Regions from separate parts of the Hydrogenophaga atypica genome, predicted to be linked through region 2. Evidence: predicted binding sites of a transcription regulator. Region 2 holds the regulator's gene; each other region holds the start of a gene.
The links. Region 2 encodes FliA, which starts transcription of late flagellar genes. Its sites were predicted from a motif close to CTAAAGTTTNNNNNNNNNNNGCCGNTA; they were not measured.
Positions count from the first base shown of each region.

Region 1: the regulator FliA is predicted to act here: its motif matches at 1,449-1,475, upstream of fliS (flagellar export chaperone FliS).
Region 3: the regulator FliA is predicted to act here: its motif matches at 1,412-1,438, upstream of ACFQPB_RS19100 (flagellin N-terminal helical domain-containing protein).

Region 1 covers NZ_JBHTCA010000021.1:67,853-71,093, reverse strand. The annotation lists gene fliD (flagellar filament capping protein FliD) at 1-1,377, shown strand, start outside; gene fliS (flagellar export chaperone FliS) at 1,508-1,915, shown strand; gene ACFQPB_RS19085 (flagellar protein FliT) at 1,920-2,225, shown strand; gene fliE (flagellar hook-basal body complex protein FliE) at 2,292-2,612, opposite strand; gene fliF (flagellar basal-body MS-ring/collar protein FliF) at 2,810-3,241, shown strand, end outside.
Region 2 covers NZ_JBHTCA010000008.1:98,420-101,660, forward strand. The annotation lists gene flgA (flagellar basal body P-ring formation chaperone FlgA) at 1-512, shown strand, start outside; gene flgM (flagellar biosynthesis anti-sigma factor FlgM) at 604-918, shown strand; gene ACFQPB_RS12985 (hypothetical protein) at 993-1,382, shown strand; gene ACFQPB_RS12990 (RNA polymerase sigma factor FliA) at 1,397-2,116, opposite strand; gene ACFQPB_RS12995 (hypothetical protein) at 2,116-2,946, opposite strand; gene flhF (flagellar biosynthesis protein FlhF) at 2,939-3,241, opposite strand, start outside.
Region 3 covers NZ_JBHTCA010000021.1:71,109-74,349, reverse strand. The annotation lists partial or broken gene ACFQPB_RS19105 (flagellin N-terminal helical domain-containing protein) at 1-1,376, shown strand, start outside; gene ACFQPB_RS19100 (flagellin N-terminal helical domain-containing protein) at 1,557-3,062, shown strand; gene fliD (flagellar filament capping protein FliD) at 3,188-3,241, shown strand, end outside.

The sequences.
Region 1 (3,241 bases), on a different contig from region 2:
GCGATCGAGAAACAGCCGCTGACCCAGCTCCAGGTCAAGGCGGCCACGGTGCAAACCAAGATTTCAGCTTACGGCGAGCTGAAGGCTGGCGTGTCTGCCCTGTCGGATGCGGCCGGCAAATTGCGCTCCCTCACCACGTTCAACGGCGTGGCGGCCACCTCCTCCAAGGCCACGGCGATCTCTGCCACCGCCATCGGCGGCACGGGCGCCAACAACTTCAGCGTGACGGTGAGTGCGCTGGCCAAGGCACAAACCTATGCGTCGGCATCGCTCGCCAAGGTCAACGGTGAAAGCCAGCCCATTGGCGCGGGCACACTTAGTATCCAGCTCGGCCAGTACGGCGCAGCCCCGGGCTACGTGTTCGCGCCAGGTTCGGCAGCCGCATTGGCGATCACGGTGGACGCCGACGACACGCTGGCCGATATCGCGAGCAAGATCAACGGTGAATCCAGCGACCTGGCGGCGACCGTGCTCAACAACGGCAGCGGTGAACAGCTGCTGCTGCGCTCCAAGGCCACAGGTGAGGCTGCTGGCTACCAGCTCTCGGTGACCGATACCGATGGCAACCTGGGCGACAGCCTGGGTTTGTCGCGCTTGATGACCAACGGCACCAGCTCCGGCAGCATCACGCAATACGCTGGCGACGCCAAAGTGATGGTCAACGGCAGCATCGAAGTCACCTCCGCCACCAACACCTTCAAGGACATCGTCTCGGGCGTGAGCGTTTCCCTGCTGGACGGCGCCTTGGTGGGCGACGTGTCGGAGATCGCCATCAAGCCGGATGACGCGCCCATCCGTTCGGCGGTAGAGGGGTTTGTGAACGCCTACAACGCGCTGAACAGCATGTTGGCCGAAGCCACCAAGTACGATGCCGCCACCAAACAGGGCGGCCTGCTGCAAGGCGACAGTTTTGCCATTGGCATACAGAACGCCATGCGCGGCATTCTGCAGTCCACCACCACGGGATCGGCTTTTGCGCGCCTGTCCGACATTGGCATCAGCCAGCAACTGGGCGGCAACCTCAGCGTGGATTCGACCAAGTTCAATGCGGCCATCGCCAAGCCAGAGGACTTCAAGAACCTGTTCCGCATCGACAACACGGGTACGACCACAGACGGCGTGGCGGTCAAATTCAAGACCTTTGCCGATGGCCTGCTGGCAGCCAGCACGGGCCTGTTCAAGACCAAAGAAGACTCGCTCAAGCGTGCGCTGGACCAGAACACCAAGGACACCGAGCGCCTGAACGCGAAGATTGCGCGGATTGAGGCGCAACTCAACCGCCGCTACAGCGCTCTCGACGCGCAGGTGGCCGGCCTCACGGCCCTGAACAACTACGTGTCGCAGCAGGTGACCACCTGGAACAACGCCAACAAGTGATCGCCAGCGCGCCCCAAGCAAAGCCCGCCCGTTTGAGACCGAAACACCCGCCTGATTTACCCATCACCCGGCTCAAGAAGGTTTGGCAGATGCCGATACTTCTGGTACATCTCACACAATGAGCCAGTCCATGTACACCTCGCCCCACTCACGCGCTGCATCCGCCTACAAGCGGGTCAACGTGGAAACCAGCTTCAACCCTGACGACAAGCACCACGTGGTCAGCCTGTTGCTCGACGGGGTGGTGCAGTCGCTGACAGAGGCGCGTGGTGCCATGCAGCGGGGCGACGTGGTGGCCCGGGTCAAGGCCATCGGCAAAGCGGTGCGCATCATAGAGGAAGGCCTCAAGCCTGGCCTGGACAAGCAAGACGGTGGCGACCTGGCCCAAAACCTGGAAGGCTTGTACGGCTACTGCACCATGCGCCTGGCCCTGGCCAACGCGCGCAACGACGAAAGCATTGTGGAAGAGGTGGGCCGGCTGATGGCGGACATTGCCAGCGCCTGGAAAGAGATCAAAAACGAAGCCTCTGGAGCCTGATGCCATGCAAAACCTGATCGACTACTACAAGGCCATCGAGAGCACCAGCGTGCGCATGGTGGAGGCGGCGCGCAGTGAAAACTGGGACGAGGTGGTTCGCCTCGAAGGCGCCTGTGCGGTGCTGATCGAGCAGTTGCGCCACGAGTCGCGCTCGCAAGTGCTCAGCGCCACACAACGTGCCGAGAAGAACCGCATCATGCTCAGCATCTTGCGCCACGATGCCCAAATTCGCTCCCTGGCCGAGCCCCTGCTCGACACGCTGGACCTGGCCTGGGCCGACATGCCCGCAGCGGGTGTGACGCTGCACTGAGCGCCTTCTCGCACCAACAAAAACGCCCGGCTTGACCGGGCGTTTTTGTTGGGGCTACACAAAAGTTCAGACCTGCATGTTCATCACGTCGGAGTAGGCCTGCACCATGCGGTTTCGCACATTCAATGCCGCCTGAAAGCCGATTTGCGATTTCTGCATCGCCAGCATGGTTTCTTCCAGGCTGACGTTGCGGTTGCCCATTTGCACTTCGTTTTGCAGCCGGCTGGCCTCGTTCTGTGCTTTGCTCACCGACTGCAGCGCGTTCTTGAACGCGTCGGAAAAGCCGGGCCCGCTCACCGCCTCGCCGTTGGCGGCCGCCTGTTGCAGGCGCTTTTGTGCCAGGGCGCCCAGCGCCTGCGGCGTCAAAGGTGTGATACGCATGTCCATGGCCCAACTCCGTCAAAAAGCCCCGCAGCCGGATCTGGCTCAACGGGATGGCGCAATGGTAGACAGCCGGCGCCAAAACTTGAATTGAAGTAGAGGGGTGAATCCCGGGCTTATTTTGCTTTAGTTGTGGGGTCGGCAATTTGATAATCCGTCCAACCGTGGGTCCACCCCGCCTTTTTTGGTTCATCATCGCCACCATGAACACCGCCGTTGCCGAAGTTGACCTTCGCCCCGCTGCACCAGCCAATGCCCTGATGGACGGGTTTGCGCGCCTGGACGGTCGCCGCAAGATCGGCCTGATCGGTGGCGCGCTGGCGCTGCTGCTGGTGTTGATGCTGGCGTTCTACATGAACCGCCAGGCCGACTGGAAGGTTTTGTATGCCAACCTGTCCGACAAGGACGGGGGTGCCGTGATCGCTCAGCTGACGCAGATGAACGTGCCCTACAAGCACCTGGATGGCGGTCAGGCCATCATGGTGCCGGCCGACCGGGTGCACGACACCCGCCTGCGCTTGGCCTCTCAAGGCTTGCCCAAAGGCTCGATCGCTGGCTTCGAGCTGATGGACAACAACAAACTGGGCATGACCCAGTTCCAGGAACGTCTGAGCTTTCAACGTGGCCTCGAAGGC
Region 2 (3,241 bases):
TCGCCCCCTGCGCCCGTGTGGAACCCTACCTCCCACGGGGCGCCCGGCTCTGGGGCCGCAGCCGCATAGGCCTGCGTTGCCTGGAGGGGCCCAGGTTGTGGAACGTGTTTCTGCCCATCACCGTCAAGGTGTGGGGCCCCGCCTGGGTGGTGCAGCGCGCGGTGGCGCCCGGCGCCCTGTTGAAAGAAGGCGATGTGGCACCGGGCGAGGTGGACTGGGCCGAGCACCCCGCGCCGGTCCTGGTTCGCCAGGCCGACTGGTTGGGTGTCACGGCAGCGCGTGGTCTCATGCCAGGCCAGGTGATGCGCCAGAACATGGTGCGCCCAGTGCAGGTGTTCAAGGCGGGCACCGAGGTCAAGGTGCATGTCCATCAGGCCGGTTTTCAGCTCAGCGCCACCGGCCGGGCCATGGGCCACGGTTTCCTGGGGAAGCCCGTCCGTGTCAAAATGCCGGGCGGCCGGGTGGTGTCGGGCCGGGTTCGGCGTGACAACGTGGTCAGCGTGGACATGTGAACCGCCACTTTTTTTCAAAAATAGGGGTAAAGTTCCCTTCAACTCGGTCGATACATCTCCCAAGACGCCCACTTTGGGCCTGGAGAGCGCCATGAAAATCAACAACCTGCCAGACAAGCCAGCCGGTGCCGCCACAGGGGCAGGTAAGCCTGCGGACAGGTTGCCCGCGGCCAACACCCAGCGCAACGAAGCCGCTGGCGATGCCGGTGTGACCGTGTCGCTGTCGGCCACCAGCCAAACGATTTCCGCCAGTGTGGCGCGTGCCGGTGGCGATGTGTTCAATGCCCAGAAAGTGCAAGCCATCAAGTCGGCCATCGAAAACGGCACCTTCACCATCAACTCCGAAGCCATTGCCGACAAATTGTTGTCCAACGCCCGCGACATGCTGGGTGTGGCGGCAAAATAAGGCCCTCATCGCCTGAGAGCCCACGCTGGGCCCACCCCGTGGGCGGATGAGCTGACACCGCTGAACCGCCCACCATGTCATCCCCCTCCTCTCTCCCTGGTCCCGACGAGGTGTTGCGCTACGTTGAGCAACAGCTCGACCGCGTGGACGCCGCCCTGCGCAACGACCAGCCCGACCAACTGACGACGGAAGTTGAAGCGCTCGGTCGTGGCATCGCCTTGTTCCAGCAGGTTTTTCACCAAATGAAAGACGGCGCGGCGTCGGAATGGCAGCCCAAGCTGAGTGCCGCCAACGGCCGGCTGCAGGCATTGCAACAGCAGCTGATGGCGCGCAGTGCCGCCGTCAACCGGGCCCTGGGGACACTGTTTCCGGCCGAACAAGGCAACGCCTACGCCCGCCTGGGCGGGAAAAGTGGCATGGGGGGTTTGCCCCGCGTCAGCAACCACACCTCTTTCAAGGCGTAGCCGCCGCAGCGGGTTCAGTGTTCGCGCAGCTTGGCGCGCAACCGGGCGATCGACTGGCTGTGCAGCTGGCACACGCGTGACTCGGTCACGCCCAGCACAGCGGCAATTTCCTTCAGGTTCATGTCGTGCTCGTAGTACATGCTCATCACATGCTGCTCACGTTCGGGCAACTTGTTGATGGCCTCCACGAGCGAGCGGCGCATGCGCTGGTCGCCCAGCACGGCAGACGGATCGTCTTCGGCGTCGGCGGGCAGGAAACGGTCGAGAAAATGGTCCTCGTCCTCGCCCCGTCCCCCCATGTCCTCCAGGTAGACCAGTTGTGTGCCACGCACACGGGCCAGGGTTTGCTGGTAGTCGGCCAGGCTCATGTCCATTTCCTGGGCAATTTCGGTTTCTTTGGGTGGGCGACCCAGGCGTTGTTCCAGCCGGTGCACCGCCAGTTCGATGTCTTTTTGCAGCTTGCGCGAGCCACGCGACATCCAGTCGCCCTCGCGCAGTTCGTCGAGCATGGCGCCACGTATGCGCTGGCTGGCAAAGGTCTCGAACTGCACGCCCTGCGATGGTTCGAACCGGGACAAGGCCTCGGTCAGCCCGATCATGCCGACCTGGATGAGGTCGTCCACCTCCACACTGGCCGGCAGCTTGGCGATCATGTGGTGGGCGAGCCGATGCACCAGCGGGCTGTACTTTCGCAGCTGGTCATCGCGCTCAAGCGTGCCTTTGGCGGTGTACATCAACATCTCCGAGAATCCGGTTCGGCGGCCACCTCGGCCGGTTGGCGCAGGTCGCTCGCCACCACATCCGAGGTCACCGTCAGCGCGCTGTCCAGCACCTTGAACCACCACGGTTCGGGCACCCGGGCAGCCGGTGTGTCGCGGCTTTCATCATACGCCACTGGCCAGATTTGCAAATCCGCCCCGAGGTGGGTGCGGGCACACTGCGCCAGCGCCGCCACAGGCGCTTCCAACGCGTCCAGACCTCGGCCGCCGGCCGTGTGGCCCCGGGGTGCCATGGGCACCAGCACAGGCGACAGTTCCCCGGCCTGCAACAAGACCTTGGCCGCGTTGTAGGCCTCCACCAAGGTGCGCGGCTGGGCATCCAGCGGCACCAGGGGCCGCGCCCCGGTGGCTTGAAGCAACACGGCCAGCACCTCCACCGGCGCGGTCAGGAGCACAAACACGCCCTGGGGTAACGCCTGAACCAGGCGCGCCAGGGTGGCGCTGCCAGGTCGGCCGTGGGCCTGGTTGCCCAACTGCAGCAGGCCCAGCCGACCCGGCATGATGTGCACGCCAGAAACCGCGTCTTCGGTCCAGTCGCCCGGCCAGGGCACAGGTGCGCCGGGCGTGGCCTCCAGTAGGGCACGCAGGCCGGAACCGGCGGATTCGGTGGCCATGCCGTCCAGCACCAACACCTGCTCGCCCTGGCGGGCGAGCCGGCGCGCCAGCAGCCACAGCAACTGGTGCGCCACACCGCCATGGGCCGTGGCGGGCACCACCAGCAAGCGGGTGGGCGGAGCAGGCGCGAAGGCGTGCAGCCCGTGCGCCTGATCGAATGCGTCAAACATGCCAGGCATCCAGCGTCACGGGGTTGGTCACGGGTTGCGAGAAAAACAGGCCCAACTCGCTGGACTGGGGGTCGTAGGCCGACTTGGCCGTGGTGCCCATGGACAGCCGCACCAGGGCTGCGGCATCGGGGCGCTGCCAGTCTTCGGGCACACGCTGGCCGGTGCAAACACCACGCAACATGGCCTGGTGGCGGATCAGGGTGTCCAGGGCCGGACCCAGCTTGGGCGCTTCGTCCAGTTTGGACAGAATCACACCGTACAGATCGGCGTTCTTGTAGGCGTTGAACACGTCGTC
Region 3 (3,241 bases), on a different contig from region 2:
ACGACGCCGCCGGCCTGGCCATCTCGGAACGTTTCACCAGCCAGATCCGTGGCCTGAACCAAGCGGTTCGCAACGCCAACGACGGTATTTCGCTGGCGCAGACCGCTGAAGGCGCCCTCAAAGCCTCCGGCGACATCCTGCAGCGCATCCGCGAACTGGCCGTGCAGTCGGCCAACGCCTCCAACAGCGCCGGTGACCGCCAGGCCCTGAACGCCGAAGTGGGCCAACTGGTGGCTGAACTGGATCGCATCTCGCAATCCACCGAATTCAACGGCCAGAAGCTGCTGAACGGCACCTTTGGCACCGCCCAGTTCCAGGTCGGCGCCAACTCGGGCCAGACCATCGTGGCCGCCACCGCCAACCTGCGCACCACCGTCTATGGCAACAACCAAATCGCCGGAACGGGCGCGGATGCCAATTTCAGCACAAACACTGCGGCGTATGGCACCAACGGCGTCGCTGGTGGCACTTTGGCTGTGAATGGTGCGCTGGGTTCCGCCAGCATCACGGTCGCAGATAACGATTCCACCAAAGTCACTGCGGATGCCATCAACGCCCAAACCAACAAAACGGGGGTCACCGCTACTGCACGCGCCACGGCTCAGCTCAGTTTTGGAGCGTCGGGCGCCTACTCCCTGGTGCTGCGTTCGGACAACTCCAGCAACGAGACCGTGTCTTTCAACATCTCTGCCACCAACGGCGCCGATGGTCTGAGCGCTGCCGTGGCAGCCATCAACGAGAAATCGTCTAAAACCGGTATCACCGCCCAGTTGAACGAGGCTCAAACCGGTGTTGTACTGACCAACTCCACCGGGAACAACATCATGGTGGGCGACACAGTGTCTGACAATGATGCCGATGTTTTTATCCAAAAAATGTCGGTCAATACCGCTGGTGCTTTGAATCTTGTAGGGACGCAGTACTCCCTGATTCCAGACGGCATTAACGACTTCATCACGGTCAGCGGCTACCTCACCCTGGACTCTGACAAATCGTATGCGGTCACTTCCACCGACACCACCGCGCTGGGGGCTGCCGACATCACCACCGGTTCGACCCTGAAGAAAGTGTCTGAGCTGGACGTGACCACGTTCAACAAGGCCAGCGACGCCTTGAAGACCGTGGATTCGGCCCTGGCCTTCATCAGTGGTGAGCGCGCCAAGCTCGGCGCCTTGCAAAGCCGGTTTGAAACCACGGTGAGCAACCTGCAAGTGACGTCTGAGAACCTCTCGGCCTCCCGCAGCCGCATCCTCGACGCCGACTTTGCCGCCGAAACCGCCATGCTGTCCAAGGCGCAGATCCTGCAGCAGGCCGGCACCGCCATGGTGGCCCAGGCCAACCAGCTACCACAAGGTGTGCTGGCCCTGCTGCGGTAAAAAGGCGTAAAAAAGCAGCCTTTTCTCAAGCGAGCCTCAAGTTTCTGGATGAAGCGCCGAAAAACAAAATAACGACTTCATCACAGCCTGCCACCTGCCCCGCACGGTGGACCGACTCGCAAGTGGTCGTGGTTGGCGGAAACGCCAGTTTGTTTGGTTTTCTTATCAAGGAGATCTGCCATGGCAGCCACCATCAACACCAACGTCAACTCGTTGACCGCACAACGCAACCTGACCACATCCCAGGGTTCGCTGTCGCAAGCCATCCAGCGCCTGTCCTCTGGCCTGCGCATCAACAGCGCCAAAGACGACGCCGCCGGCCTGGCCATCTCGGAACGTTTCACCAGCCAGATCCGTGGCCTGAACCAAGCGGTTCGCAACGCCAACGACGGCATTTCGCTGGCGCAGACCGCTGAAGGCGCCCTCAAAGCCTCCGGCGACATCCTGCAGCGCATCCGCGAACTGGCCGTGCAGTCGGCCAACGCATCCAACAGCGCCGGTGACCGCCAGGCCCTGAACGCCGAAGTGGGCCAACTGGTGGCCGAACTGGATCGCATATCGCAATCCACCGAATTCAACGGCCAGAAGCTGCTGGACGGCACCTTTGGCACCGCCCAGTTCCAGGTCGGCGCCAACTCGGGCCAGACCATCGTGGCCTCCACCGCCAACCTGCGCACCACCGTCTATGGCAACAACCAGGTTGCAGGCACCGGAGCCGATGCACAAGCTTCGAGCACCAGCACCTCCGCGTTCGGAACCAACGGTGTGGCAGCAGGCACGCTGGCGGTGAACGGTGCTTTGGGCTCGGCCAGCCTCACGGTTGCGGCCAACGATTCCGCCAAAGTCACCGCCGATGCCATCAACGCCAAGACCACCAACACCGGCGTGACCGCCACGGCCCGCACCACGGCTCAACTCAGTTTTGGCGCGTCGGGCGCCTACTCCCTGGTGCTGCGTTCGGACAACTCCAGCAACGAGACCGTGTCGTTCAACATCTCTGCCACCAGTGGCGCCGATGGTTTGAGCGCCGCTGTGGCCGCCATCAACGAGAAATCGTCCAAAACAGGCGTCACCGCCCAGCTGAACGAAGCTCAGACCGGCATCGTGCTGACCAACACCACCGGCAACAACATCTTGGTGGGGGACACCGCGAGCAGCAACGCAGGCACCGCCACCATCCAGAAAATGACGGTGGACACCGCCGGGGCATTGAATCTGGTGGGCACTGCTCGGGCTTTGGCAAACGGCGACAGTGCTGCCGACTTCGTCGTCACCAGCGGCTACCTGACCCTGGACTCCGACAAGTCCTATGCCGTCAACGCCACGACCACGACCGCACTCGGCGCCACCGGCAACACCGGTTCGACCCTGAAGAAAGTGTCTGAGCTGGACGTGACCACGTTCAACAAAGCCAGCGACGCCTTGAAGACCGTGGACTCGGCCCTGGCCTTCATCAGCGGTGAGCGCGCCAAGCTCGGCGCCTTGCAAAGCCGCTTTGAAACCACGGTGAGCAACCTGCAGGTGACGTCTGAGAACCTCTCGGCCTCCCGCAGCCGCATCCTCGATGCCGACTTTGCTGCCGAGACCGCCATGCTGTCCAAGGCGCAGATCCTGCAACAGGCCGGCACCGCCATGGTGGCCCAGGCCAACCAGCTGCCGCAGGGCGTGCTGGCCCTGCTGCGGTAAACCGCAGAACTGAGGGGGCGAAGGGGCGCTTTCTCTCCCTTGGTCAAGGCGGTAACAGGGCTATCCTGTTACCGCTTTTTTGGTTTTAATTCCGCAGGGCGTTTCGCCTCGCACTGGAGCTCATCATGGCCACCATCTCATCCCCCGGCATCGGCAGCGGCCTGAACATCAAGGACATC